DNA from 3 places in the Parapedobacter sp. GCM10030251 genome. Region 1 is predicted to be linked to each of the others. Evidence: riboswitches for the same ligand, from Rfam matches in the RefSeq annotation. Region 1 holds a riboswitch; each other region holds the start of a gene.
What was found. Region 1 has a riboswitch for thiamine pyrophosphate ahead of ACFQRK_RS13690 (TonB-dependent receptor). Riboswitches for the same ligand answer to the same signal wherever they lie in the genome.

Region 1 (2,267 bases):
TCATTCAATGCTTCATTGACGACATCCCAGGAGTCGACTTTACCGTCATATCGACCGGCAACGGTACGAATGTGTCTGACAAAGTATTGGCGCACGGAATCCACATCTTCCATCTGCTGCATAAACCTTGGCAATTGACTATGCCAGATCAGTGCGTGGCCGTTTATCTTCATGTTGTGTTTAGTTGCAAACGCTATAAATCGGTCGGCCTCTTCGAATTCGTAACGGTTCCATTGCGGCTGTAGTAACTGTGCTTTCATTAAATTTTCGGGTGTAGCGGCGTTAAACTGCCCCTGGATAAGCTGCAATTCGGCTCCATCTGTGGCCTTAATCTGACGGCTATTCAATGCGGTTCCGATCAGGAAATCAGCGGCAAACGTTTCTTTCAACGAGGCATTGCTGGCTTGCTGGCTGTAGAGCTTAAAAATTACGGAACTATGGCAGAGGAGTATCAACCCGGTATAGAGGGGTAATCGTAAAAGTCCGGTTTTTGTGTTCATTGTTGTTCGACCTTAATAACTATTTCAGGAATACCATGAAAGCCTATAAGTGTAAATAGGAATCAAATATCTAGTTTTATTTGGAATAACCTGGTTTCGTTGATAACCGCCTCAATCGGTGCCCGATGTTGCTAAACGCTTTGCTTTTCATCATTGAAAAAATAAGTATATCTTTGCACCTATCATTTAGGGGTGCCTTGTTTGTACCGACAAACACAAATAAAGGCTGAGATCATACCCAATGGCATGAGTGCCATGCACCTGATCCGGATAATGCCGGCGTAGGGAGGTAAGTTAAATAATTGGACTGTCATGAACCCCTTGTGGCAGTTGTGTTTAACGAAAAATTACAATAAAGATGGTAAAAAAATTAATCGCAGGGATTGCGTTTTTTTTGCACGTGGCTATCGTTCTCGCTCAACATGGCCTCACGGTAGAGGTGTTCGTAGCCGACAAACCGATGGCGGGGGCTTCGGTACGGGTTTCCGGAACGGCCTACAGTGGACAAACCGACGCCGAAGGCAGGGTGTACATCCGGAATCTGAAGCCGGATACGTATACCATTGGAGTAAGTTACCTCGGGTTCCAGTCGCAGTACCGCGAACTGACCGTATCAGGAGACGAGCGGATCCGCTTTTCAATGGAAAGAGCCGCATTGTTAACAGACGAAGTCGTTGTCCAGGCTACACGTGCCACTGAAAACACGGCAACGACCTATAAAAACCTGAGCAAAACGGACATTGAGAAAAACAACCTCGGACAGGACATCCCGTATTTACTTGACCAAACACCTGGGGTAGTCATTTCTTCCGACGCGGGAGCAGGAATCGGATATACCAGTATGCGCATACGGGGTAGCGATGGTCAGCGTACCAACGTTACCGTCAATGGCATCCCGCTAAATGATGCAGAGAGCTTGGGATCATTTTTTGTGAATCTTCCCGATTTTGCTTCATCGGTTGACAACGTGCAGATCCAACGGGGTGTCGGGACGTCGACGAATGGTGCCGGCGCTTTCGGGGCCAGCCTAAATTTCCAAACCAACACACTCAACAAAGACCCGTATGCGGAATTGGATAATTCGTTTGGCTCCTACAATTCCTGGAAAAATACCATACGGTTGGGGACGGGGCTAATCGATGACAAATTCACCTTCGATGGGCGGATGTCGCGCATCAAGAGCGACGGTTATATCGATCGGGCTACATCCGATCTGCAATCTTTTTTCCTGTCCGGAGCGTGGTATGGCAAAAACAGCCTGCTCCGTGCCAATGTGTTCGGCGGGAAAGAAAAAACCTATCAAGCTTGGTACGGAACGCCGGAATCCCGGCTTACCGGTGATGTGCAGGCGATGGAAGCCTATGCAGCAGACGACGGGCTTACCGAGTACGAGATTGAAAACCTATCAAAATCGGACCGGAGATATAACAAATACTTGTATGACAACGAAACGGATAACTACCGGCAAACTCATTACCAACTGCTGTTTTCTTCGACCCTGTCAAGCCGGTTGACTCTGAACACCGCCTTGCATTACACGCGTGGAAAGGGCTATTATGAACAGTTCCGGGATCGCGATGAATTGGCCGACTATGGGTTGTCCCCGGTTATCGTCGGAGAAAATACCATTGAAGAGACCGATCTTGTACGCCAGCGATGGCTGGACAATCACTTTTACGGCGGAACTTATTCCTTGGTATATAAACCTGCCGGGAGTTTTGAAGTTACATGGGGAGGGGCTTACAACCAGTACGAAGGTGGACATTA
Region 2 (2,267 bases), on a different contig from region 1:
AAATACCCACTTCTGAAAGGCCTACATGTAGGATTTTTCCGGCCTTCACGGCTTCAGCCACCGGCCCAAGCGTTTCCTCGATCGGTATATCAGGGTCTATGCGATGCAGCTGCCATAGTTGAATTTCATCCTTGCCCAATCGCTGGAGGCTGTCGTCGATGGTTTGCCGTATATGTTCTGGCCGGCCATTGACAGGCCATTGGTTTGGCCCCGTGCGCTCCAATCCGCCTTTTGTAGCCACGACGATGTCTGGATAATGCAGGGACAATGCTTCCCGGATGAGCTTCTCATTGGTGTGCGGACCGTACGAGTCGGCTGTATCGATGAAATTGACTCCCGATTCAACGGCGGAAAGCAGCACACGCTTGGCGAGTTCACGGTCGGGTGCGTCGCCCCACACCCCGGGGCCTGTAAGTTGCATGCTTCCGAAGCCCATCCGGTTGATTTCCAGTTGGCCGCCTATTTTATATGTGGCTGGTGTTGTCATCATATTTCCTTTCTCCTTATTTAAACTAAAGTTTTGGGATTGTTATTGTTTGGTCTGCGTGAAAAAAAAACCACTATTTTTTTATATCTTTGATGCGGCTTTAGGGGTATTCTGAAAAGAATTGAGAAAGACCCTTTGAACCTGATCCGGCTCATACCGGCGTAGGGAAAAGTTCCGTCGTCATGCCCATCCTGTGACGAATCGCTTCCAATCGTTCCAAAGGAACCCGCTTTAGCCATTGATTTAGAGATTTAAACATGGAAAAGCGACTTTGGAATCACGTACAGATTGTAAGGCGGCAATCTCCGCTGGTGCAGAACATTACAAATTTTGTGGTGATGAATACTACCGCCAATGCGCTTCTAGCGGTGGGTGCGTCGCCAATCATGGCGCACGCGGAAAGCGAAATGGCTGACATGGTTCAGATTTGCCAGTCGTTGGTGATCAACATCGGCACACTGGATGAACACTGGCTTGGGGCAATGTTGCAGGCATCGGCCATCGCCCAGCGTTCCGGCAAACCCTGGGTGCTCGATCCCGTCGGGGCGGGGGCAACCCCGTACCGCGATCAGGCTCTCAGCCAATTGCTGGCCATGCGGCCTACGGTGGTCAGGGGCAATGCATCTGAAATTATGGCCTTGGCCAAGGTGAATCGCAAAACCACCAAAGGGGTGGACAGTACCGCCGCCAGTGAAGAAGCGTTGGATGCAGCACGGTTTATCGCGGAGCAGTATGGCAGCGTTGTGTGCATCTCTGGAGAGACGGACCTTGTGGTTGGAGAAGGCCCGCCGGTGCGTATCGATAATGGCGACCGGCTGATGACCAAGGTTACCGGATTGGGTTGTTCCGCTACTGCAATTATCGGCGCTTTTGTTGCCGTGGTAACGGATACCATGGAAGCAGTTAGTGCGGCCATGGCACTCTTAGGCATCAGCGGTGAATTGGCGGCTGCAGTGAGTGCTGGCCCCGGCAGCTTGCAGGTTAACTTACTCGACAAATTGTACGGCATTACGGAAGAAGAGTTTGTTAAAGGGATCCGGATATCTTATGCAATTTAGTGCCTTATTTCCATACCGGTTGTATTTGGTGATTTCCGAGGCGGATTGTCGTGGCCGGGACTTCGTCTGGGTGGCCGAACAAGCGATCCTTGGCGGGGTGGAAATACTTCAGCTGCGCGAAAAGGAGCTCGAAACAAAAGCGTTTTTGAGAAATGCCACCCGATTGAAGGCGGTGACCGATCGCTATGGTGTGCCGCTGGTGATCAACGATAATCTGGACGTGGCCATGCAGTTGGGAGCAGCCGGTATCCATGTAGGCCGGAACGACGTGCGCCCGCAGGCAGTCCGCAAAATTTGGGAGGGCGCCGGTTTGGTCGGTTATTCAATTGAGCAGTTGGAACAACTAGATAGCCGCGAAACCGAAGCAGCCGATTATTTGGGAATCAGCCCGGTTTTCAGTACCCCTACCAAGCGCGACACGCTGACCGAATGGGGTATAGAAGGGATACGGAAAATCCGCCAACAAACCGGAAAGCCCCTGGTTGCCATAGGTCGCATGAACCGCGATAATGTGGTAGAAGTCATGCAGGCTGGCGCCAATTGCGTTGCCGTTGTTTCGGCGATCTGCTCCGCGGATAGTCCCTATGAGGCAGCTCGTGAATTGACAGAACTTATTAACAACACAATATGAATGTAAAGAGCTTTCGTTACCCCTCCGTATTGACCATCGCCGGATTCGATGGCAGCGGTGGCGCCGGGATACAGGCCGATATCAAAACGAT
Region 3 (2,267 bases), 280 kb from region 1:
CGCGGGTCTCATGGATGTTCTTGCCCGTGGAGAGATCCATCACGGTATCGGCGCCCCAACGGGTTGCCCACACCATCTTCTCCACTTCCTCTTCGATGCTCGATGTCACTGCCGAATTACCGATGTTTGCATTGATTTTCACCAGAAAATTGCGGCCAATGATCATGGGTTCCGTTTCGGGATGGTTGATGTTGGCCGGCAATACCGCCCTTCCCAGGGCGATTTCCTGCCGTACAAATTCCGGTGTAATGAATCCATTATGCACGTATGCCCCGAAATTATGTCCTTTGTGTTGCTTCCACGCAGCGTTATCGTTACGATAGCATGCTTCCAACCGCTGGTTCTCCCGGATGGCCACAAACTCCATCTCAGGGGTGATAGTGCCCCGGCGTGCATAGTGCATCTGCGATACATTCTTCCCCACTTTAGCCGCACGGGGCTTTGCAGGGTGTTCAAACCGTAGGTGGTCTAATGTAGGGTCAGAAAGCCGCGATTGGCCGTAACGCGAGCTGACACCTTGCAGCAATTCGGTGTCTTGGCGGTCGGCAATCCAATGTTCGCGGATTCGGGGAATGCCCTTCCGCACATCAATGTCAATGGATGGATCCGTATAGGGTCCACTGGTGTCATACACGGTCACGGGCGGGTTGTCCTCTACGTCGTTCCGGAAGCGGTCGGTGGTTTTGGAAAGTGAAATCTCGCGCATGGGCACACGGATGTCGGGTGTGCTTCCATTTACATAGATTTTCTTCGAACCGGGAAACGGTGTCCGGGTAATGGTCGTTTCGTTGGGAAGTTTTTCAGTTTTCATAGCGGTTGTTGTTTGACGATATTGCCTTATCCCCCTTGGGCCGCTTTGACGACGATAATCCGATCGTTGGGCTGGAGTACGGTGATATCCCACTGTTTTCGGGGAATGACGGTTTCATTAACGGCCACGGCCGTGCCTTTAGGTTGCTGGGCACCGTAATCTCGCAACACGTTTGCGAGCGTGATTCCCGGATGAACTTGAACTTTTTGTTGATTGATAATGATTTCCATAACGGCATATATTCACTTATGCCTTAGGAAGCCACCGATAGGTGTGAGGTTCCGTTACTTTTCCCTTCGCAGGCATTATCCTGAGCAGGTTTTGAGGGTTATTCTCAGCCTCCCGTTTTACAAACGGGAAAGCACCCCTAAAGCATGGGAGTCAAAGATAGGGTTTTCGGTGATATTATCAAATAACGGCTTGCGTAATCGCTATTTGTTGGGCTACTTTACCGGCGATTTCCAAGAACGCCGGGCGTGCGGGACTATCCTCGTCCAGCATAACAGGTAGCCCATTATCACCCGAATCACTGATGCTTTTGACCAGGGGGATTTCACCCAGGAACGGGGCGTTGAACCGTTCAGCCAGACGCTTACCGCCGTCTTTGCCAAAAATATAGTACTTGTGATCCGGCAATTCCGCTGGTGTGAAGTAAGCCATATTTTCTACGATGCCCAGTAACGGAATGTTTATGGAATCCATCAGGAACATACCGATACCCCGTACCGCATCGGCCAAGGCTACATTTTGAGGAGTAGTGACTATAAGGGCTCCCGAAACAGGAAAACCTTGAGCCACGGTAATATGCACGTCGCCCGTTCCCGGCGGTAAATCTACTATTAAATAATCCAGTTCTCCCCAATCGGCGTCATTAAACAGTTGTTTGACAGCCGTACTTACCATCGGGCCTCGCCACGGAACGGGCTGATTGGGGTCCGTAAAAAAGCCAAGAGACAACAATTTCAAGCCGAATTTTTCGATCGGCTCGATTTTTGTCTTGCCGTCCGCGGTTTTGGAAGCTTTGGGACGGGCACCTTCCAGTCCGAACATAATAGGCAGTGAAGGGCCATAAATATCCGCGTCAAGCAAACCGGTTTTTGCACCCTCGGCGTGCAAGGCTAATGCCAGATTGGCTGCGACGGTAGATTTGCCGACGCCTCCCTTGCCGGAGGCTACGAGGATAATATTCTTTATTTGCGATAATTGGCTGCTTTTGGAGCCAACAACCCGGGAGGTCATGTTAATGTCAACCGCAATGTTTTTATCTACGAATAGCGAAATCGCATTACGGCAGGCATGTTCGATGTGTCCCTTCAATGGACACGCAGGTGTGGTAAGCACCACGTCAAAACGGATTTTCGACGGTGTGATTTCCACATTCTTAATCATATTCAAAGTAACCAAGTCTTTCTTAAGATCGGGATCATCCACGTGGCTCAATGCATGCAACACCTGT

Region 2: it holds a riboswitch for thiamine pyrophosphate, as region 1 does, so the genes downstream of both, thiM (hydroxyethylthiazole kinase) here and ACFQRK_RS13690 (TonB-dependent receptor) in region 1, are expected to answer to the same signal.
Region 3: it holds a riboswitch for thiamine pyrophosphate, as region 1 does, so the genes downstream of both, thiS (sulfur carrier protein ThiS) here and ACFQRK_RS13690 (TonB-dependent receptor) in region 1, are expected to answer to the same signal.

The regions. Positions count from the first base shown of each region.
Region 1 is NZ_JBHTDN010000004.1:339,874-342,140, forward strand. It holds gene ACFQRK_RS13685 (endo-1,4-beta-xylanase) at 1-500, opposite strand, end outside; TPP riboswitch at 679-806, shown strand; gene ACFQRK_RS13690 (TonB-dependent receptor) at 859-2,267, shown strand, end outside.
Region 2 is NZ_JBHTDN010000001.1:717,727-719,993, forward strand. It holds gene ACFQRK_RS02990 (aldo/keto reductase) at 1-490, opposite strand, end outside; TPP riboswitch at 580-672, shown strand; gene thiM (hydroxyethylthiazole kinase) at 745-1,545, shown strand; gene thiE (thiamine phosphate synthase) at 1,535-2,176, shown strand; gene thiD (bifunctional hydroxymethylpyrimidine kinase/phosphomethylpyrimidine kinase) at 2,173-2,267, shown strand, end outside.
Region 3 is NZ_JBHTDN010000004.1:62,923-65,189, forward strand. It holds gene thiC (phosphomethylpyrimidine synthase ThiC) at 1-811, opposite strand, end outside; gene thiS (sulfur carrier protein ThiS) at 838-1,041, opposite strand; TPP riboswitch at 1,086-1,190, opposite strand; gene ACFQRK_RS12450 (Mrp/NBP35 family ATP-binding protein) at 1,220-2,267, opposite strand, start outside.